One region of the Mycobacterium noviomagense genome, then DNA from elsewhere that is predicted to be linked to it. Evidence: predicted binding sites of a transcription regulator. Region 1 holds the regulator's gene; the other holds the start of a gene.
What was found. The regulator LexA, encoded in region 1, represses DNA repair genes until DNA is damaged. The targets are predictions, from matches to a motif close to CGAACANNTGTTCG.
Positions count from the first base shown of each region.

Region 2: ruvC (crossover junction endodeoxyribonuclease RuvC) is a predicted target of LexA. The motif match lies at 2,014-2,027, and genes of this name have one in related genera.

Region 1 covers NZ_AP022583.1:3,569,696-3,581,134, forward strand. Annotated here, with positions in the region: gene hflX (GTPase HflX) at 1-694, shown strand, start outside; gene G6N15_RS16895 (hypothetical protein) at 679-1,182, opposite strand; gene G6N15_RS16900 (acyl-CoA dehydrogenase family protein) at 1,272-2,432, shown strand; gene G6N15_RS16905 (TerC/Alx family metal homeostasis membrane protein) at 2,439-3,626, opposite strand; gene G6N15_RS16910 (LGFP repeat-containing protein) at 3,978-6,032, shown strand; gene lexA (transcriptional repressor LexA) at 6,064-6,759, opposite strand; gene G6N15_RS16920 (LysM peptidoglycan-binding domain-containing protein) at 6,980-7,444, shown strand; gene nrdR (transcriptional regulator NrdR) at 7,599-8,063, shown strand; gene G6N15_RS16930 (peroxynitrite isomerase) at 8,110-8,595, shown strand; gene G6N15_RS16935 (PhzF family phenazine biosynthesis protein) at 8,609-9,295, opposite strand; gene G6N15_RS16940 (alpha/beta fold hydrolase) at 9,330-10,352, opposite strand; gene G6N15_RS16945 (proteasome assembly chaperone family protein) at 10,388-11,353, opposite strand.
Region 2 covers NZ_AP022583.1:3,756,561-3,767,999, forward strand. Annotated here, with positions in the region: gene tesB (acyl-CoA thioesterase II) at 1-316, shown strand, start outside; gene pdxT (pyridoxal 5'-phosphate synthase glutaminase subunit PdxT) at 313-909, shown strand; gene G6N15_RS17905 (YebC/PmpR family DNA-binding transcriptional regulator) at 1,125-1,877, shown strand; gene ruvC (crossover junction endodeoxyribonuclease RuvC) at 2,046-2,600, shown strand; gene ruvA (Holliday junction branch migration protein RuvA) at 2,597-3,184, shown strand; gene ruvB (Holliday junction branch migration DNA helicase RuvB) at 3,181-4,245, shown strand; gene G6N15_RS17925 (hypothetical protein) at 4,340-5,017, shown strand; gene car (carboxylic acid reductase) at 5,083-8,604, opposite strand; gene gabT (4-aminobutyrate--2-oxoglutarate transaminase) at 8,885-10,225, opposite strand; gene G6N15_RS17940 (methyltransferase family protein) at 10,314-10,916, shown strand; gene G6N15_RS17945 (nitroreductase family protein) at 10,932-11,439, opposite strand, start outside.

The DNA.
Region 1 (11,439 bases):
GCCGTCGATCGCGATCGTCGGCTACACCAATGCTGGCAAGTCGAGCCTGCTCAACGCGCTCACCGGCGCCGGGGTGCTGGTGCAAGACGCCTTGTTCGCGACCCTGGAACCGACCACCCGCCGCGGGCAGTTCGATGATGGCCGCCCGTTCGTGGTCAGCGACACGGTCGGTTTCGTGCGCCACCTGCCCACCCAGCTGGTCGAAGCGTTCCGCTCCACGCTGGAGGAAGTCGTCGACGCGGATCTGCTTGTCCATGTGGTCGACGGCGCCGACGTCAACCCGCTCGCCCAGATCAGCGCGGTGCGTCAGGTGCTTTCCGAGGTGATCGCCGACCATCACGGCGATCCCGCGCCAGAACTGCTGGTAGTCAACAAGGTTGACGCGGCCGGCGATCTCGCGCTGGCCAAGTTGCGGCGTGCGCTGCCCGGCGCGGTGCTCGTCTCCGCGCGCACCGGGGAAGGCATCGACGCGCTGCGTCGGAGGATGGCCGAGTTGGCCGCACCGACTGACACCGCCGTCGATGTGGTGATCCCGTATCACCGCGGCGACCTGGTGGCCCGGCTGCACACCGATGGGCGGGTGCAGCAGGCCGAGCACAACAGCGACGGCACCCGGATCAAGGCCCGGGTTCCGGTGGCGCTGGCCGCCAGTCTGCGGGAGTTCGCGGCGGCGGGAAGTCAGTCCACTTCGTAAACGTCCTCGGCGGCCGCGGCCATCAGCCGCTCGGCCAGGTCGGTCTTCAGGTCGTCGAGGCGGGCTTCCTCGTCGGGGCTGCGGCCGGTTTTGGTTGCGAGGTCGATGAATTCGTCGGTGACGAAGCCGTCCCGCAGCAGCAAGGTCGCAGAGCGGTCGCCGATCCCAAGCTCGAACACGAAGCTTTGCCGCAGGCGGCCATGGTCCGGACGCGCCAAGCTGAGATCGACCGTGTAGCGGCCGTCGGTGACCGCGCGGGTGACGGCTTCGAACCCGTCGCGCGCCCCGGGCCCCTGGAACGCGGTGCGCACCCTCACCGAACGCCGCTGTGGCGGTTCGCTCGCAGATAGCAGCCCAAACGCGCGCTGCATGGCTTTGAACGCGGTGGCCACGCCGGCAGGCGAATATGGCCCGGCATAACGCAGCATGTCGGCGAACGAGAACTCGAGGATCTGCCCGCGCTCTTGTACGCGGATCACGTCGGCCATGGCGCCGAGGATAGGCGCTACCGAGGGTCCGCCCAACCATCCGGTTGGTATATCTTGGGCGGCAGAGTCCGAGCCGCCGGAGGTCCCTGATGGATACTGCTGTCAAGTACGAGCGCACGCTGTTCGAGGCCGAGCACGAACTGTTCCGTGAGTCGTACCGGGCATTCCTGGATCGCCACGTCGCGCCGTACCACGACGACTGGGAAAAGGCCAAGATCGTTGACCGCGGAGTGTGGCTGGAGGCCGGTAAGCAGGGCTTCCTGGGCATGGCCGTGCCCGAGGAGTACGGCGGGGGCGGCAACCCCGACTTCCGCTACAACACGATCATCACTGAAGAGACGACTAGGGGACGCTACAGCGGAATCGGGTTCGGGCTGCACAACGACGTCGTGGCGCCGTACTTGCTGCGGCTGGCCACCGACGAACAGAAACAACGGTGGTTGCCGAAATTCTGCACCGGCGAGCTGATCACCGCGATCGCCATGACCGAACCAGGCACCGGCAGCGACTTGCAGGGCATCAAAACCCGCGCCGTCAAGCAGGACGATCACTACGTGCTCAACGGGGCAAAGACGTTCATCACCAACGGAATCAATTCCGACTTGGTGATCGTCGTCGCGCAGACCGATCCGGACAAAGGCGCGCAAGGCTTTTCACTGCTCGTCGTGGAACGCGGCATGGAGGGTTTCGAGCGCGGCCGTCACCTGGACAAGATCGGCTTGGATGCCCAGGACACTGCTGAGCTGTCGTTCACCGACGTCAAGGTTCCGGTCGAGAACCTGCTCGGCGAGGAAGGCAAGGGGTTCATCTACCTCATGCAGAACCTGCCCCAGGAGCGGATCTCGATCGCGATCATGGCCGCCGCGGCGATGGAGACGATGCTGGAGCAGACTGTGCAATACACCAAGGAGCGCAAGGCATTTGGTCGTCCGATCGGCAGTTTTCAGAACAGCCGGTTTCTGCTGGCCGAGTTGGCGACCGAGGCCACCGTCGTGCGGATCATGGTCGACGAGTTCATCCGGCTGCACCTCGACGGCAAGCTCACCGCTGAGCAGGCCGCGATGGCCAAGTGGTACGCAAGCGAAAAGCAGGTGCACCTGATCGACCGCTGCCTGCAGTTGCACGGCGGCTACGGCTACATGCGCGAATACCCGGTTGCGCGGGCGTATCTCGACGCCCGGGTTCAGACGATCTACGGCGGCACCACCGAGATCATGAAGGAGATCATCGGCCGCAGCCTCGGCGTCTAGCGTCCGCTAGCGCGCATTGTGCGCGTCGTGCGCCTGGTGAGCTTGGCGCAACAGCTGCATCAGGTCGTCGTCGTTGCTGACCTTCTCTCGATATTTACTTGGCAGCGCGTGTATTTGGTTTTCCTCGTCGAGCAGCCGGTCGAAGATCTTCTGCCGTTCGACCGGATCGGATTCGTAACGCTGGTCGAGGTATTCGATGGCGTGGCGGCGGGCGCGTGCGACGGCGTTTTGCGCCCGGCCCCGCGCTGACAGCAACGACAGCACTGTCGTGACGACCAGAATCGCGATGATCACCGTCAGCGACACGGTGGTGCTCAATTCCACCCCCGGAACCGATTTCCCACCGTTGACGAACGGAACGTTGTTTTCACGCAGCGCTTGCAGCATCAGTTTCACGCCGATAAAGGCGAGGATCAGCGCCAGCCCGTAGGACAGGTACACCAGCCGATAAAGCAGTCCGTCGATCAAGAAGTACAGCTGGCGCAGCCCCAACAGCGAAAGCGAGGTAGCAGCGAATATCAGATACACGTTTCGGGTAAGACCGAAGAGCGCCGGAACCGAGTCGAACGCGAACAGCAGATCCGTGCCGCCGAGCGCCGTCATCACCAGCAACATCGGGGTCATCACCCGCCTGCCGCTTTCGACGATGAACAACCGGTCGTGGTCGTAGTTGTCCGAGGTGCGCAAGAACCGCTTGGCGACGCGGATCGCCAAGGTGTCGGCCGTGCGGCGCTCAGTGGCCTCCGGTTTGGCCAGCAACACTGCGGTGACCAGCAAGAGCACCGCAAAGAGGTAAAACGCCCAGTCGAAAATCCGGACTAACGCCGCGCCCAGAACGATGAAGCCGGTGCGCGCGATGAGCGCGAAAACAATGCCGAACAACAGCACCTTTTGCTGAGCAACACGGGGCACTCCGAAGCTGGCCATGATCACCAGGAAAACGAACAAATTGTCGACCGATAAAGCTTGGTTGCTGAGATAGCAGGCGAAATATTCAATGCCCATTGTCGTGCCGCCGAGCATTACTACGGCTGCACCGAACACAAACGCCGCTCCGATATAGGCCGTCGACCAGATCGCTGCGTCGCGCACGGTCGGTATGTGTGGCCTGCGGACGTGGAAGAAATAGTCGAATAACGCCAAACCGACGATGATCGCGATGGTCAGGGCCCAGACCAGCCCGGAAACACCCATGTAGCTGTGTGTCCTCCCACGGCATGCGTCGTGCGCGGTCCCCGGCAATCGGATGGGGTCGTCCCCATCAGTTGGAGAACCCAATCCTTGCGCAGGCAAAACTCAATCCGGACGGTAACGCAATCCGTGTGCAAGCTGTACGGGGCCACGCCCGCGACGCGCCGTCGCTGCATCATTTCGACATCGGCTGGGTATCTCTTTCCGTAATCTCTGCGATGTGACTTCGCAATTGCGGCCGGCTGGAGCAAAGTGGTGTCGGCCGAGCGCGGGCCCTGCCGAGGTCCGTAATGGGTCAGAGCCCGACGATGAATGCAATCCACGAGTAGCGATAGCGGCGGCCAGGGAGGGTTGGTGACCGGGCGGCGAGGTCGGATGTTGAGGCGTGCGGCGCTCGTGCTGGCGGCCGCAGGAGTTGTGGTGGCGTTGGCGCCGTGTGCGGCGGCATCTCCGGAAAGCGACGCCAACGATGCGATCACCGCGGCATGGCGAGCTGCCGGCGGCGCGGATTCGCGGCTTGGCCCCAAACAAGGCGACGTCTACGCCGTCGGCGACGGCTTCGTTCAGGACTTTGCCGGTGGCAAAATGTTTTTCACCGCAGCGACCGGGGCCAGATCGCTTTACGGGCCGATCCTCGACAAATACGAATCGCTAGGCGGCCCTGTCGGCAGCGACTTGGGTTTCCCCACCATCAGCGAGGTACCGGGCCTGGCTGGACCGGACACGTTGGTGAGCACGTTCGCCGCCAGCGACAAGCCGGTGATCTTCTGGTCGGCCGCTCATGGCGCGTTCGTGGTACGCGGCGCGATGAACGCCGCTTGGGACAAGCTGGGCAGCTCCGGCGGGGTGCTGGGCGTTCCGGTCAGCGACGAGACGTACAACGGTGAGGTTTCCACCCAGTCGTTCACCGGCGGACAGGTGTCGTGGAACCGGCTGACGAAGGTGTTCTCCACGGTCCCGCCTGACTTGGTGCAGCAGCTGACCGGCCTCCAGGTGCCCATCGACCCCACCGCGGCGATCAACACGGCCTGGCGCTCGGCCGGCGGCGCCGCCGGTCCCCTCGGCGCCAAACAGGGCGGCCAATACCCCGTCGGCAACAACGCAATTGCGCAGAAGTTCGCGGGCGGCAAGGTCTTCTTCAGCCCGGCCACCGGAGCTAACGCGGTGGAGAGCGACATCCTGGCCAAATACGAATCACTCGGCGGGGCCGGCAGCGACCTGGGTCTTCCGACGGCCAACGAAACCGACGGCGCCATCAAGCCGACAAGTCGCGTCAGCACATTTTCCGCGTCCGACAAGCCGGTTATTTTCTGGACGCCTGCTCACGGTGCATTCGTGGTCCGCGGGGCCATGAAGGCGGCGTGGGACAAGCTGGGCGGCGCGAAAGGCACGCTCGGCGCACCGGTGGGTGACCAAGCGGTCGACGGCGACGTGGTGTCCCAGAAATTCACGGGCGGCAAGGTCTCCTGGAACCGGGCCAAGAACGTCTTTACCACCGAGCCGCCCAACTTGGCGTCGTCGCTGGCCGGGCTGCACGTGCCGGGCCAGACGCAGCCGAGCCGACCGGCGGCGCCCGCGGGCGCCGCACGGACGTGGCATTGGTGGTGGCTTTTGGTGGCCATCCCCGTGCTGCTCCTGGTTGGTCTGCTGGCCTTGGCGACGCTGTGGGCGCGGCGACGCCGCATGGAGGCTCGCCGCGCTGCCGCCCGCAGACATCGCGACGCCCGGGCCGCGAGGGCCTACGAGCCCGTTGCGAGCACCGACGACCGCTGGTCAGCCGACGCCGACCGCGACGTCGGCTCGTCGGAGTTTGCCGCCGGCTATCCGGAGGCGCCGGAGCGCAGGCCGGCGACGGCCCCACCGGATGAACACGCGGCGCCCGAGAGCTGGAGGCCGACGGCAGAGCAGGCGGAGGCTGGCTTGGTTGGCGCCGAGCATGCGGGCGCTGAGCCGTCCGACCTCGACGAGGATATCGGCGTCGAGGACCCGGACAAGGTCGACACCGCCCCGACCCGCATCCCGTCGGAAGCCGAGCTCAGCGCGCAACCCGCGGTCATCCCAGAACCCGAGGCCGGACCAGAACCCGAGCCCGGACCAGAACCTGAGGTCAGACCAGAACCCGAGGTCACACCACAACCCGCGGTGAGAACCGGGCGGCATGCGGCGGTGGAGACCGCAGAGGACGAGGACGTGCTGGCGGTGCCGGCAGCAGTCAGCGCCGTGACGCCGGCCATCCACCTTCCCCTCGAGGACCCCCGCGAGGCGCCGGAGGGCTACCCGGTCAAAGGCAACGCCAGCTTCGGCCTGTACTACACACCGGACAGCGCCCTCTACGACGACGCGTTCGCCGAAATCTGGTTCGCCAGTGAGGAAATCGCGCGCGCGAACGGCTTCACGAAGGCCGATTAGAAGGCCGATTAGGCGGTCGCAGCGACCCCTGTCAGATTTTGCGGATGACGGTGACCACCTTGCCGAGGATCGCGGCATCGTTGCCCGGGATGGGATCGAATGCCGGGTTGTGCGGCATCAGCCAAACCTGACTGCCAGTGCGCTTGAACGTCTTGACGGTGGCCTCGCCGTCGATCATGGCCGCGACGATGTCGCCGTTGTCAGCCACGTTCTGCTGGCGCACCACCACCCAGTCGCCGTCGCAGATGGCGGCGTCGACCATCGAGTCACCAACGACTCGCAGCAAGAACAACGCACCCTCACCCACAAGCTCGCGGGGTAACGGGAAGACGTCCTCGACCGCTTCCTCGGCGAGGATCGGACCGCCGGCGGCGATGCGCCCGAGCACCGGAACGAACGTCGGCTCGGGCAGGGCATCCGACCCCGACACGTCGGTGAGAACCGGTGGCGCGGCGTCGTCGGCTCCGCGGACGTCGACCGCGCGCGGGCGGTTGGGGTCACGCCGCAGATAGCCTTTGCGCTCGAGCGTGCGCAGCTGATGAGCCACCGACGACGTCGACGTGAGCCCGACTGCGTCACCGATCTCGCGGATGCTCGGTGGATAGCCGCGGCTGGTGACCGAGGCGCGGATGACTTCCAGGATGGTGCGCTGCCGCTCTGTCAGCGCCGAGTCCACAGTTTGCATGCGGCGGCCTTGGCCGGTGGGGGTGTCGCTGCTATCGCTCATAGCGTTCGAATGTAGCCCCAAATCGTTCGATACTCAAACGTTTGTTCGAGGCGTGTCGCGGCGAGTCGTTCCTGGGCGGAGCAGCGACGGGCGGTTTTGTCGGTGGCATCGCCTACCGTTTCAACCGCTCGACAACATTTCGATCACATGTTCGGAAATCGAACGCACTATCGAATATAGTCGAACATGCGATCGACCGCCGGCTTGATGGGAGGCACCTATGACGCTCATGCAGACAACGGGACCGCACGCCGTGCATCGCGGGCAGCCCCTTCGCGCCCGCTGCTGGGGCGGCGAGCGGCGACCTGGCCCGTCACGGCCGCGTGTTGCGCCGCCGCGTTATCGCGGCACCGGTGTGTGGATGTCCACGGCCCCGCACCGCAGGCGTCCCATCACACCGGCCACGACGGTGGGCCTGGCCCTGCTGGCCGCGCTGATCACCGTCTGGCTCGGGCTGATTGCGCACGTCGGCGACATGGCCGGCGGACCCGCCGGCGAGCACGGGCCGATGCCTGATCGGCTTGCCGTGGTCAGAGTCGACGCCGGCGAGACCCTGCCGCACCTGGCCGCCCGGGTGGCGCCCGACGCACCGGTCGGCGAAGTCGCGCAGCGCATCCGCGAGCTCAACGACCTGCAGTCACCGATGCTGACCGCAGGCCAAACGCTGATCGCGCCGGTCGGCTGACGGCACCGCCGTGCAGCGCGAAAACGCTGCCTGCCCAACGACCCTCGCCGCAGGCAGCGCTGAACGCCCGTCCGCCCCGGCATTCGCGCTTCCGACGTGCACACAGGTACTCTCGGAGTGGTCCGAGGTACGCCGGCGGGACGAAGGAGCGGTCATGCACTGTCCGTTCTGCCGCCATCCCGATTCCCGGGTGGTCGATTCCCGCGAAACCGACGAAGGCCAAGCGATTCGCCGCCGTAGGTCGTGCCCGGAATGCGGGCGGCGATTCACCACCGTGGAGACGGCGGTGCTGGCCGTAGTCAAGCGCAGCGGCGTCACCGAACCCTTCAGCCGGGAAAAGGTCATCAGCGGGGTGCGTCGGGCCTGCCAGGGCCGCCAGGTCGACGACGACGCGCTGAACCTGTTGGCCCAGCAGGTCGAAGACACTGTGCGCGCGAAGGGGTCGCCCGAGGTGCCCAGTCACGAAGTCGGGCTGGCGATCCTCGGGCCACTGCGAGAACTCGACGAGGTGGCATACCTGCGTTTCGCGTCGGTGTACCGGTCGTTCTCTTCGGCAGATGATTTCGAGCGGGAGATCGAGGCGCTGCGGGCGCACCGCAAGGTGTCCGCACCGAATTGAGCGGGCGTTGAAAAGGCCGTCGCACGGTCGCCGTTAGGCTTGCGGCATGCCTGCCGAACTGCACCCTGATCTTGAAGCGTTGGCGCCGCTGCTGGGTACCTGGGCGGGTCGAGGCTCTGGCAAGTACCCGACCATCGAACCGTTCGAGTATCTCGAAGAGGTCGTGTTCTCCCATGTCGGCAAGCCTTTCCTGATCTACGGGCAGAAGACCAAGGCGCCTGCCGACGGCAAGCCGCTGCATGCCGAAACCGGTTATCTGCGGGTGCCGCAGCCGGGTCGGGTCGAGCTGGTGCTGGCCCATCCGAGTGGTATCACCGAAATCGAGGTGGGCACATACTCGACGAGCGGTGACCGCATCGACATCGAGCTGGCGTCGTCAGCGATCGGGCTGACCCCGAGCGCCAAAGAGGTCACCGCCCTTGACCGCCGGTTCCGTATCAGCGGCGACGAGCTGTCGTATTCGTTGCGGATGGGCGCGGTCGGACAGCCGGTGCAGGATCACTTGGCCGCGGTGTTGCGCCGGACGAGCTGAACCGGCGCCGCGTTCACACGATGTACATGACGCCGTCGCTGACGACCCGGCCGAAAACCTGAACCCAGCCTTCCGGATTCCAGGTGGTCTGGATGACCGAGCCCTTGCCCTGGGTGATGGTGAGGTCGCGGCTGAGGTAATCGGTGATCCGCACAGCCGCCGAACCGGTCGCTTCGTCTTCGGGCACACCCAGATTGCCGGCGAACATCCGGGCCCGCAGCAGTCCCGCCGACCGGTCGGTCCAGGTCCACAGGTAGTGCGCGACATCGTCGGGATAGTCAGCGGGGTCGGCGGCGGCCAGCTCGTCGAGCGAATCCAGCTCGTAGATCGCGAATTCCGGCGCCCATTCGGAGCGGGCGCTGATCGCGGTGAGTTCCCCGTGATAGCTGACCTGCACGATGCCGGCCGGCACCTGCAGGGTGCGAATCGGCGTGCCCTGCTCGCGCAGCCACCAGGATGCGCCCACGGTCGGGTGGCCGGCGAAGGGAACCTCCGTCTGCGGCGTGTAGATGCGCGCGTGCGCCGTAGTCGCGCCTGGCGCCGGTGGGTCGACGAAAATTGTTTCGCTGTAACCCAATTGCCGTGCCAGGCTTTGCCGACGTGGCGGCGCTACGCTGCTGGCAGCGATGACGCCCAGCGGATTGCCGAAGTTGCCCTGGGCGTCGGGGAAAACGCGGAGCACCGTGATGTCGATGGCCATGCGCCCGACTGTACGACGCAGTGCTCGCGGAAGATCAGGTGGCGCTTCGCTCGTCGGAACCCATGGCGCTAAGCACCGCCACGCGGGTGTCGACCGAGCCGGAGACCGAACGCTCACCGCCGCCGGTTCGCAGCAATTCGCGAAGCAACTCCTGGTCGTATTCGGCCGGTTCGGTGGTGTCGATGAAGCGTTCGACAACTTCGATGAAGCGGTCGGGATCGTCGTGAAATGGGAAGTGTCCGGAGTTTTCGAAAATCTCGAGCTGGGAGCCAGGCATCGCCGCATGCGCCATCCACGCATGACTGACCGGCACAACCACGTCGCCTGTGCCCCAAATAAGTTGTACGGGAACGGATTTCGTCAAATAACATCGGTCCAGCATGGTCACCATCTGGCCGCGCCAGTCCACCACCGCGCGCAACGTCCGGGTGAACGCCGATGACGCCATCGGCTCGGGCAGGTCAGCCAGTATCCGCAGCACGTCCGGAAGGTCGCGGCCCAGGGCGGTCGATCCCAACAGCCGGCCCGTGGCGCGTCCGGCAATCTGCAGCGTCGGCAGCACCAGCGGCAACCGCAGCAACGCCAGAGCTTCGCCGCCCAGCGGCAACGACGCGCAGCGCAACACGATGTTGACGTCTTTGGTGACGCCGCCGGTGGCGACCAGGACGAGCCGGTCGACCAATTGCGGGAACTGGTAAGCGAATTGCATCGCCACCCCGCCGCCGAGCGAATGGCCCACCACCGTGACCCGGTCGATGTCCAGCACGCTCAGCAGATCGCGCATCCCGTTGGCATACGCCGCCACCGAGTAGTCGGCCCGCGGTTTGTCCGACTGGCCGTGGCCGAGCAGATCGGGCGCAATCACGGTGAAACGTTGTGCGAGCTTGGCTTGCACGGTTTCCCATGTGGTGGAGTTGTCCGCGATGCCGTGAATCAGCAAGATCGCCGGCCCCGAGCCGGCGATCCGGAAAGCGCGTCGATAGCCGTGGATGGTGCGAAACTGCAGTGTCGGCGTCACCTCGCGCACCGGCCGCAGGTTGGGCTTTCGCTTGCTCATGTCGCCAACTCCACTGTCGGGCCGGTCTGAACGCTTCAGCTCGGATTGTCGTCCTTGCGCTTCTTTTCCGCCTGCTGGGCCAAAAACCGCTCGAACTCCGCGCCGAGCTCCTCGCCGCTAGGCAGATCCCCGTCGCGCGTCAGCAGTGACCGGTTCTCCTGGGCGGCAATGAACGCATCGTACTGGCGCTCCAGGGCCGCCACCACTTGAGCCACCTCCGGGCTGGCCTCGACCTGTTCGTCGATCTTTGCCCGGATGTCGGCTGCTGCTTCGGTCAGCGCTGTCAGCGGAAAGTCCAGTGCAGCCGCCTTGGCCATCTGCTCCAGCAGCGCCTGCGCGGCGGCCGGATAGTCGGTTTGGGCCAGATAGTGCGGGACGTGCACGGTGAACCCGACGACCTCGTGGCCGTGCTGGGCCATCCGGTACTCGAGCAGGTTGGACGCGCTGCCGGGCACTTGGACTTCGGCGATCCACGGGGTGAAGTCGGCGATGAGCTCGCGGTTGTTGGAATGTGCGGTCATCGTGATCGGTCGGGTGTGCGGAACAGCCATCGGGATCGTGCCCAAACCGATGGTCTGACGTACGCCGAGCCGCTCGGCGAGCAGGCGCACCGCGGTGACGAAACGCTCCCACTTCAGGTCCGGCTCCATGCCGGCCAGCAGCAGAAACGGCGTCCCGACGCTGTCGTGCAGCGCATACAGGCTCAGCTCCGGGTCCTCGTAGTGGGTGAAGTGGTCGGTCTTGAACGTCATCAACGGTCGGCGCGAGCGATAGTCCAAAAGCTCGTCGATCGCGAACGACGCCACCAATTCGAAGTCCAGCGAATTCTTGAGGTGGGCCGCAGCCAGCCGGATTGCATGACCGGCGTCGGAGAAGCCCTCCAACGCGTGCACCAAGACCGGGCCTCGGCCGTCAGGCGACGACAACTGCGGCGCGGGGAACTCAAGCTCGTACATCCCCGCCTGCTCAGGGTGGTAGGGCTGCTTTCGTTCGTCGGCCATCGTTGTGCCTCCTCGTCACGACCCTATGCCGCGCCACGTCACTAGTTTCCCTCACAGCGACAGGTGCCAAAAAGTTGATCCGGCTC
Region 2 (11,439 bases), 190 kb from region 1:
CGATCCGCTGCCCGACGACCCGGTGCTGCACATCTGCGCGCTGGCCTATATGAGTGATCTCACACTGCTCGGATCGGCTCAGGTGATCCACTTCGAAGAGCGGGCGCATCTGCAGGTTGCCTCGCTGGACCACGCGATGTGGTTCATGCGGGCGTTCCGGGCCGACGAATGGCTGCTATATGACCAGTCCTCGCCGTCGGCGTGCGGCGGGCGGTCGCTGACGCAGGGCAAGATCTTCAACCAGTACGGCGAGATGGTCGCGGCGGTGATGCAGGAGGGCTTGACCCGCTACAAGCGCGACTTTTCTTCGCCGTGAGCTCGCCGCGGGTCGGCGTCCTGGCGCTGCAGGGGGATACCAGGGAACACCTTGCGGCGCTGCGTGAGGCGGGCGTCGATGCGATACCGGTGCGTCGTCGCGACGAGCTGGAGTCGGTGGACGGGCTCGTCATCCCCGGTGGGGAGTCCACCACGATGAGCCACCTACTGCGTGACCTGGACCTGCTGGAGCCCTTGCGGGCCCGGTTGGCCGACGGGTTGCCGGCGTACGGGGCTTGCGCGGGGATGATCCTGCTGGCCAGCGAGATTCTCGACGCGGGCGCAGGTGGCCGGGAAGCAGTTCCGTTGTGTGCCATCGATATGACGGTGCGCCGCAACGCTTTTGGTCGTCAGGTCGACTCGTTTGAAGGCGATCTGCAGTTCGTGGGTCTCGACGACCCCGTGCACGCGGTGTTCATCCGCGCGCCGTGGGTGGAGCGGACCGGTGCCGACGTGCAGGTGCTGGCGGAGGCCGCCGGTCATACCGTCGCGGTGCGCCAAGGCCCGATGCTGGCCACCGCGTTTCACCCGGAGATGACCGGCGATTGCCGCATCCACCGGATGTTCGTCGACATCGTCAAGGGACAGGTCTGACCCCACTGGCGCCTCCTGTCACTCCAGTCACCGAGGAGATGGGTGGCGCGTTGCCCACCTCTTAGCGATTAGCCCAGCTAATAATCGCTATGAGGCGGGCACATGGGTATACGCCAGCCGCCCTACCCGCGCCGGGAATCCTGGAGATTAAGGCGCCGGCCGTCCACGTAGACTCGTCTGGCGAACTTTGGGAGCAAAAGAAGAGGTAGTAGCGGATGAGCGGCCACTCCAAATGGGCCACCACCAAGCACAAGAAGGCCGTCATCGACGCCCGGCGCGGGAAGAACTTCGCCCGGCTGATCAAGAACATCGAGGTAGCGGCCCGCGTCGGCGGCGGTGACCCGGCCGGTAACCCGACGCTCTACGACGCCATCCAGAAGGCGAAGAAGAGCTCGGTGCCCAACGACAACATCGAGCGGGCCCGCAAACGCGGCGCCGGCGAGGAAGCCGGCGGCGCCGATTACCAGACCATCACCTACGAGGGTTACGGCCCCAACGGGGTGGCGGTGCTCATCGAATGCCTGACCGACAACCGCAACCGCGCTGCCAGCGAGGTGCGAGTCGCCATGACCCGCAACGGCGGCACCATGGCCGACCCCGGCTCGGTGGCGTACCTGTTCTCCCGCAAGGGCGTCGTCACGCTGGAGAAGGACGGCTTGACCGAGGACGACGTATTGGCAGCCGTGCTGGACGCCGGCGCGGAGGACGTCAACGACCTCGGCGACAGCTTCGAGATCATCTCCGAGCCCGGTGACCTGGTGGCGGTGCGCACCGCGCTGCAGCAAGCCGGCATCGACTACGACTCCGCCGAAGCCGGATTCCAGCCGTCGGTGACCGTTCCGCTCGACGCCGAGGGCGCGCGCAAGGTGATGAAACTCGTCGACGCGCTCGAAGACAGCGACGACGTGCAGAACGTCTACACCAACGCCGACATCCCCGACGAGATCCTGGCCCAGATCGAGGAGTGAGGGCGGGGTTCGGCCGTCTCTTCCAGATCGACGTTTGGCAGGCCGCTACTCGCTCTTCTGCAAAATGTGGATTTCGCTGCATGCGGCGCGCGCTGTGTCGCTGCCCGAGGATGTCGGCCCCGGCCGCTAGTGTTATCGAACAGCCGTTCGGCGTCGAGGGAGCATGCGGTGCGCGTAATGGGAGTCGACCCCGGCCTGACCCGCTGCGGTCTGTCGGTCGTGGAGGGCGGGCTGGGCAGGCAAGTGATCGCCGTGGACGTCGACGTCGTGCGCACACCCGCTGACGAGGCGCTGCCGCGGCGGCTGCTCACCATCAGCGACACGGTCGAGCACTGGCTGGACACCCATCACCCTGACGTCATCGCGATCGAGCGGGTGTTCTCCCAACAGAACGTGTCGACCGTGATGGGCACCGCGCAGGCCGGGGGGGTGATCGCATTGGCGGCGGCCAAACGCGGGATCGACGTGCATTTCCACACGCCCAGCGAAGTCAAGGCCGCGGTCACCGGCAACGGCGGCGCAGGTAAGGATCAAGTCACCACCATGGTCACGAAAATCCTTGCGCTGCAAGCTAAACCGACGCCGCCGGATGCCGCCGACGCGCTGGCGCTGGCGATCTGTCATTGCTGGCGCGCGCCGATGATCGCCCGGATGGCAGCGGCCGAGGCCAAGGCGGCCGAGCAGCGCAAGAAGTTCGCCGCGAAAGTGAAGGCCGCCCGATGATCGCGTCGGTCCGCGGTGAGGTGCTCGAGGTGGCGCTGGACCACGCCGTGATCGAGGCAGCGGGGGTCGGCTACCGGGTCAACGCGACACCGTCGACGCTGGCGACCCTGCGGCGCGGCACGGAAGCCCGGCTGATCACCGCGATGATCGTGCGCGAGGATTCGATGACGCTCTACGGCTTCCCCGACATCGAGACCCGCGACCTGTTCTTGACGCTGTTGGGCGTCTCCGGGGTTGGGCCGAAGATCGCGCTGGCCACGCTGGCGGTCTACGACGCCGCGGCGCTGCGCCAGGCCCTGGCCGACGGCGATGTCACTGCGTTGACCCGGGTGCCGGGCATCGGCAAGCGCGGCGCCGAAAGAATGGTGCTCGAACTGCGCGACAAGATCGGCGCCGCCGCGGCGCCGAGTTCGTCGGTCAACGGTCATGCCGTGCGCGGACCCGTAGTCGAGGCGTTGGTCGGGCTCGGGTTTGCGGTCAAGCAAGCAGAGGAAGCCACCAACGCGGTGCTGGCCACCGACGACGGCGCCACCACGGCCAGCGCGCTGCGCGCCGCCCTGTCGTTGTTGGGGAAGAACAAGTGAGCCGGTTCAGCGAGTTTCCCGACGAGCCCGGCGAACGAGACGTGACGCCGACGCTGACCGTCGGCGAGGGCGACGTCGACGCCAGCCTGCGGCCGCGTTCGCTGCGGGAGTTCATCGGCCAGCCGCGGGTGTGCGAACAGCTGCAGCTGGTCATCGAGGGCGCCAAGAACCGCGGCGGCACGCCGGACCACATCCTGCTGTCCGGGCCGCCCGGGCTGGGCAAGACGTCGCTGGCGATGATCATCGCCGCCGAGCTCGGGTCGTCGCTTCGGGTCACATCCGGGCCGGCGCTGGAACGGGCCGGCGATCTGGCGGCGATGCTGTCCAACCTCGTCGAGCACGACGTGCTGTTCATCGACGAGATCCACCGCATCGCCCGGCCCGCCGAAGAGATGCTCTACCTCGCGATGGAGGATTTCCGGGTCGACGTCGTTGTGGGCAAAGGCCCTGGCGCAACGTCGATTCCGTTGGAGGTGGCACCGTTCACCCTGGTCGGTGCGACCACCCGCTCCGGCGCGCTGACCGGCCCGCTGCGTGACCGCTTCGGCTTCACCGCCCACATGGACTTCTACGAGCCGGCCGAGCTGGAACAGGTGCTGGCGCGTTCGGCGGGAATCTTGGGCATCGAGCTCGGCGCCGACGCCGCCGCGGAGATCGCCCGCCGCTCGCGCGGCACTCCGCGGATCGCCAACCGGCTGCTGCGCCGCGTGCGTGACTACGCCGAGGTGCGCGCTGACGGCGTCATCACCCGGGACGTCGCCAAATCGGCGCTGGAGGTCTACGACGTCGACGAACTCGGCTTGGACCGGCTGGACCGAGCCGTGCTGTCGGCGCTGACCCGCAGCTTCGGCGGCGGTCCGGTCGGGGTGTCGACGCTGGCGGTCGCGGTCGGGGAGGAGGCCGCCACGGTGGAGGAGGTGTGCGAGCCGTTTTTGGTGCGGGCCGGCATGATCGCGCGCACTCCCCGGGGCCGGGTGGCCACCCCACTGGCGTGGACTCATCTCGGGATGACGCCGCCCGTAGGAGTCTCGGGTCTCGGCCAGCCCGGCCTCTTCGACTAGCACGCTTTTTAGCCGGTTACGCCGCCACTGATGCGGGTACCCAGCCAGTTGTTGTACGCCGGTACAGCCGGTATCCGCTGGTTGAGGAGACACGATGAGAGGCTCACGCAGAGTTGAACGACTCGACGGTCTGCAAATGCCCCGCACCCGCGGTGCGGTAACGGGGTTGCTCCTGGTCCTCCTGGGCGCATGGGGCGCATTGATCCCGTTTGTCGGGCCGTTTTTCGATTGGGCCTACACGCCGGACAAGGCGTGGGCATGGACCGCGGCGCGTGGCTGGCTGGAAGTTTTCCCAGGAGTCACCACCGTCGTAGGCGGACTGTTGCTGATCGGTTCGGGAAACCGCGCCACCGCGATGTTCGGGGGCTGGCTCGCCGTCTTCGCCGGGGGCTGGTTCGTGATCGGCGGCACCTTGTCCTCGGTATTGCGGATCGGCGACATCGGCCACCCGGTGGCCGCCACCGACCTCAAGCGAGCGCTGCTGGAAATCACCTACTTCTCCGGACTCGGTGCACTGATCGTCTTCCTGGGCGGAGCGGCGTTGGCCCGCCTGTCGGTCCGATTGGCGCGTGACGTCGAGCCCGCAGCGGCGGCCGCGACCGACGACGTGCCGGCAATGGAACCGGCGCCGGAGTACGGAGCCGCTCCCGCAGTCTCGCCGGACGCGATGACCCAGGTGCGCGGCGATCAGTACGCGGCACCGGCCGAAGAGCCGCGGGAGAGCAAAGGCAGCTTCTTCCGCCGCCGACGCCATGTCGGCGCTGGCCGCTAACCCAGCGCCGCCAGACGCGAAAGCCCCCATTTCATCGCGGAAATGGGGGCTCTCGCGTCTTCTCGTCAGAGCAAACCGAGCAGTTGTAGATCGGTGATGTACTTGACGATGACCTCCCGCGTCACGTGCGGAATGTCTTTGTCCGGGCCGATTTTCGCCTCTTGCACCGCTGCCCGGAACCGGTCGGTCGGGGCCATCGATCCGCGGATCGGCTTTTCCGGCTTCTGGTAGTTGTGCAGCAGGGGCAGCAGCGAGTACTGGCGTTGCCGCTCCGGCAGGGCACGTATCGCGGTCTCGAACCGCTGCACCCAGTCGGCGTAGTCGTCGATGCGTCGGATCGGGTAACCGGCCTCGATCAGCCAGTCGACGTACTCGTCGAGCCCGATGCCGTCGTCGTGCGGGTTCATCACGTGATAGGTCTGGAAGCCATCGACGTTCTGAGCCCCCAGCGTCGAGATCGCCTCGGCGATGAACTCGACGGGCAACCCGTCGTAGTGGGCCCGCTGCCGGTTGCCGTCCGCGTCCAACTCGTAGAACGAACCGGGCGCGATTCCAGTGGCCACCAGGCTCAGCATCAGCCGGGTGAACATGTCCGGCAGGTTGAGCTGGCCGGCATACGTGGTATCGGCCAGGATCATGTCGCAGCGGAACACCGCGACCGGCAGGCCGCACAGGTCGTTGGCCTCGCGTAGCAGCACCTCACCGGCCCACTTGCTGTTGCCGTAGCCGTTGGCGTAGCTGTCGTTGATATTGCGGGTCGCACTGATCACCCGGATGTCGGCGTCCTCGGTGAACGTGCCCGGTTTGATCTGGTCGCCCACCCCGATGGTCGACACGTAGGTGTACGGCTTGATCTTCGTGGTCAGCGCCAGCCGGATCAGCTCGGCGGTGCCCAGCGCGTTGGGGCCGAACAGCTGGCTGTAGGGCAGCACGTGGTTGACCAGCGCGGCGGGGTCGACGATCAAGTCGACTGTCTCGGCCAGGCGCTGCCAGGTCTGCCGATCTAAGCCGAGGTCGGGTTCGCCCTTGTCGCCGGCGACGACCTCGAGGTGGTCGGCTGCCAGCTCGCGATAGTGGGCGAGCAGCTTCGGGTCGCCGCTGTCGAACGTCTTGTCCAACCGCGTCCGCGCGGTTGCGTCGTCCTTAGCCCGCACCAGCGCGATCACCTTGCCGTCGACCAGGTCCATGCGTTCCAGCCACTCCAGCGCCAGGTAGCGGCCCAGGAAGCCGGTCGCGCCGGTCAACAGTACGGTGCGCACCTCGGCGCTCGGGCCGGGCAGGTTCGGGGCGTCGGCCAGCGTCTTGGCGTCGAGGAACTTGTCGAGCGTCAGGTCACGAGCGTGCACCTCGACCGCGTCGCGGCCGTGCACCGAGGCGAACGTCGGCCGCTTGGAGCCTTGCCGTTCGGCCTCGATGTAGTCCGCGATCTCCTGCAAGTCGCTGGCCGGGCTGACGATCACACCGACTGGCACGTCGATGTCGTAGATCTCTCGTAACAGGTTGGCGAACGTCAACGCAGACAACGAGTCACCGCCTAATTCGGTGAAGTGCGCGTCGGGCCGCACGTCGGTGGTTGCCGTGCCCAGCATGGCGGCCGCGGCCCGGCTGACGGTGTCCAGCACCGGCCGCTGCACGCCGTTGCGGCGCAGTTCGGCCAGCTCGTTGGCCTGGCCTTCGGCCAGCTCGGCGTAAAGCTGCTCGAGCCGTTCGCCGTAGTGCTGCTTGAGCTTCGGCCACGCCAGCTTGCGGATTCCGGTCAGCAGACCGTTCTCGAGGCTGAACGGTGTGGTCTCGATGATGAAGTCGCGCGGCACCTCGTAGGACTGCAGGCCGGCCTCTTTCGCGACGTTCTGCAGCGAGTCGGCGATCATCGGCTTAAGCGTCTCGACGTCGTAGCGCGCGAGCGCGTCCTCGGTCGGCACGACCACCGCCAAAAGGTACGGCTGTGAGCTGTTGCCGTAGACGTAGATCTGGCGCACGAGGGGGCTGGTGTCGAACACCGCCTCCAGCTTCGCCAGCGTGACGAACTCGCCCTGCGCGAGTTTCAGCACGTTGTTGCGGCGGTCGACATACATCAGCCGATCGGGCGCCACCTCGGCGAAGACGTCGCCGGTCCGGTAGTAGCCGTCGGCGTCGAACACCTCGGCGGTGATGTCGGGGCGTTTGTAATAGCCGGGGAACATGTTCTCGGTCTTGAGCAGCAATTCGCCGCGCGGATACGGCCGGTCGGTGCTGAAGTAACCCAGCTCGGGGACGTCGACGAGCTTGTAGTCGATCACCGGCGGACGCTGCACCTGGCCGTCCAACAACACCATCCCGGCCTCGGTGGAGCCGAAGCCGTCCATCAAAGGCGCTTCGAGCAGCGATTCGACCCATTTCCGCAACTCCGGGGAGGTGGGTGCCGAACCGGTCATCGCGAAGATGAACCGGCCGCCGAGAAGCTCTTGGCGCATGTCGCGCAGCACTTGCGACTCGACCGTTTCGCGGTCAGCTCCCGCGGCTATCCGCCGGTCCACCTCGCTGCGGAATTCGCCGTACAACATCTCCCAGATGCGCGGCACGAAGTTGAGCTCGGTGGGCCGCACCAGGCGCAAGTCTTCGAGCAGCGTCGACAGATCGCTCTTGGCGGCGAAGTAGGCGACGCCGCCGTTGCCCAGCGTGCCGTAGAGGATGCCCCGTCCCATGACGTGGCTCATCGGGAGGAAGTTGACGGTGATCGACGCGGCACACGGCCCGAACCAGTTGCGGGTCGACCTGTTCCACATCTTGGCGACGTTGCTCTGCGGGTACATCGCGCCCTTGGGCGCGCCGGTGCTGCCGGAGGTGTAGATCAGCAACGCAAGCGGGTCGTCGTGGTTTTCGGGGTCGGACTCGAAGACCGGCGCGGCCGGCAGCGCTGCGCCGCGTTCGCGGACCTCGTTGAGTGTCTGGATCGTGATGCCGAGGTCGGCGAGCCGCTCATGCGCGCTCTGCAGCGCCTCGCGGTTGCCGTCGAGCTCGCCGCGGTAATCGAACACCACCAGCCGTCCGGGCTTGTGGCCGGCTTCGGCGGCGGCGAGGAGCAAGTCGACAGCATCGGAAAGGTAGTCGACGCTTGCCGCAAACAGGGTGGGCTCGGTTTCGGTAACGATCGGCTGCAGCTGGGTGAGCGCGGCGCTGGTTTGCAGGGGCACCGACACCGCGCCGACCAGTCCCAGCGCGATGTCGATCGTCGTGTAGTCGACGCTGCTGAAGCCCAGCACGCACACCCGATCACCGCGGGCCACCAGGCCGTCGCTCAGGGCACGGGACAGCGTGTCGACCCGCTCGCGGAGCTCGCCGTAGGTGATGGTGTCGAACCAGGGCTGCAGCCGGGCGGACGTACGCCCGCTCTGTGGGTCCTTGACCAGCTCGTAGGCGCGTTGCGCGAGCGCGGGCCGGTCGGAGTAACCCTCCAGCACGACGCGGACGACCTGCGGGAACCGCAGTCTGGCCTGCGCGATAGCGGCGCTTACGGACGGGTTCGGTCGGGCGGCGGCGAACTGCGGGTCGTTGGCCGACAACTCGGCGACACGACGCTCCAGGAGTTCTCGGGAATCATTCGACATAACGAACCTCACAACAATCACTTGGTAAGTCTGGATGTGGTGCGACGCTGCACCTGATGGAAACTACGTTAGCATAGCTAATGATATTCCGGACTATTCGACTCGTGCGTTGTGACATCAGCGACAGGTACTGCGGCAGCCAGTGAGCGCATGGCGGCTGCCGGTAACCTGATGCCGAAGTGGCGCTGCAGCTGGCCGACCAGCACGGCCCCGACACTTGTCCGGCAGCGCAACCCGATATACCCATCCACGCCGATGAGAAACATTACGGGTTAGCGCGCTACAGCTTTGGAAGTACCTCCATGAGCACGTCGAGTCCCTCGGTCAGCAGCTTGTCGCTGATGGTCAGCGGAGGCAGCAGCCGGATGACGTTGTCGAAGGTGCCCGCGGTCAACACGATTACCCCGGCGGCGTGTGCGGCGGCGGCCAGCGCGCTGGTCAGCTCGGGGTCGGGCTCAGTGGAGCCGGGTTTCACCAGCTCGACGGCGATCATGGCGCCGCGGCCGCGGACATCGGCGATCCGTTCGTCGTCACGCTGCAACGCCCGCAGTCGGTCCGTGATCAGCTCGCCGATGTGCCTCGCCCGCTCGACCAGCCCGTCGGCCTCGATCGTCGCGATGCTGGCCAGCGCCGCCGCGCAGCACACCGGGTTGCCGCCGAACGTGCCGCCCAGGCCGCCCGGTTGGGCGGTGTCCATGATCTGGGCGCGTCCGGTCACCGCCGAAAGGGGCAATCCACCGGCGATCGCTTTGGCGGTGCAGATCAGGTCGGGCCGGATGCTTTCGTGCTCGCAGGCGAACATCGCGCCGGTACGCGCGAAACCGGTTTGGATCTCGTCGGCGATGAACACCACGTCGTTCTGCCGGCACCATTCGAGCAGGCTAGGCAGGAATCCGGGAGCGGGGACGATGAAGCCGCCTTCGCCCTGGATCGGTTCGATGAGCACCGCGGCGACGTTGTCGACGCCGACTTGCTGGTCGATGACGCGAATAGCCCGCTGGGCGGCCAGCTCACCGTCGGTGGCCAGCTTCTCGTCGAGCAGGCGGTCGCGAAACGGGTAGGACAGCGGCGCCCGGTAGATCTCCGGCGCGAACGGCCCGAAACCGCTCTTGTACGGCATCGATTTGGCGGTCAGGGCCATCGCCAGGTTGGTGCGGCCGTGGTAGGCGTGGTCGAACGCTACCACGGCGGGTTTGCGGGTATGGCAACGCGCGATCTTGATGGCGTTTTCCACCGCCTCAGCGCCAGAGTTGAACAGCACCGAGCGCTTGTCACCCGAGCCCGGCGTCAACCGGTTGAGTTGTTCGGCGAGCGCGATGTAGTTCTCGTACGGGGTCACCATGAAGCAGGTGTGGGTGAACTCTGCGACTTGGGCGCGGACGGCGTCGACGACGCGCGGCGCGGCGTTGCCGATCGTGGTGACCGCGATGCCCGACCCGAGGTCGATCAGCCGGTTGCCGTCGACGTCTTCGACGATCCCGCCGCCGGCGCGCACGGCGTACACCGGCATGGTGCTGCGGACACCGCTTGGCACCGCGGCGGCGCGACGCTTGGTCAGTTCCAGCGAGGCCGGGCCCGGGATTTCGGTGACGAGATGGCGACTCTGGTCGAGAGCGGGCACGTCGGTCTCCTCACGGCAGTCCGGGTCGCGGGTGGTGATTCGAGCCTATCGGTGCGGCGTTGCCCGCTTTCGGTGGAATGCTGTCGATATGGTCGCCGGGTCATCGCTGGTTAGACGCTATTCGCCGCCCGGTGGGGGATGGCTCGTTGCCGGGTATATCGGCATCGCCGGCTTTTTCGCGGGCGAAGCAGTGCTCCGAAAGCCCGGCGCTGCAGCGAGTTTGGAGACCTCGAGCGCCGACCGGGGAACTACACGCTTGATTGTCAGCGCGTATGTCCTGGCCACCCAGCTGCCGCTTGTCCTGCAGCGAGTCCGCGTGCTGAGGCTCCCGGGTGTGACCGGCCCGATCGGATTGGCGTTGCAGGCAGCTGGGATAGCCCTACGAGGGTGGTCGATGCACACGCTCGGCGCCTTCTACACGCGGACGCTGCGAACCGAAGACCACCAACATGTCGTCGACACGGGCGCCTACCGGTTTGTCCGACACCCGGGATACGCGGGCTCACTGATGACGTGGGCAGGATTCGGTCTCGCCTCACGCAACATTCCGGTGATCGTTCTAGTGGCTGCCTTGCTGGGTCGCGCCTACCATCGCCGCATCGTCGCGGAGGAAGAGCTGCTCCAGCGAGATCTGCCGGGCTATGCCGAGTACTGCCGCAGTACCAAGAGGCTTGTCCCGCTTGTGTGGTGACCGGCAGCGGATTCGCTACGCTCCAGGCGTACCGAACGGCGGACCGTCGATCGAGTCGACGGTCGCAAAGGCGGGGAGCGGCGCCCGGTTGAGCCGGCGCAGTTGACGGACCGGATAACCCAGCGCGATGACTGCCGCCAGCGTCAGCGGGTCGCGGGCTCCCAGCAATGACTTCACCTCGTCTTCGGCGCGAATCAGGATGGTGGTGATGACACCGCCCAGCCCCTCGTCGCGTGCGGCAAGCAGGATGCTCCAGGTGAACGGGTAGATCGAGGCGCCTCCGGCGAACGAATATCGGGCCGCGTCGCGGTCCATGGCAGCCAGCAACGACAGGTCGACGAACACTGCCAGCAGTACCGGAGCCTCGTCGAACCGCTCGGCGAAGTCGCCTGTGTCGCTGTCGGCTTTCACGGCCGCCAGGGCCTGCTTTTCGGCCTCGCGGTCGTTGGTCGGTGCCCACGGCCGCAGTCCGGCGGCGGCTATCGCCATGTACTCGCGCATTCCCTGCACATAGAGGTCGCGC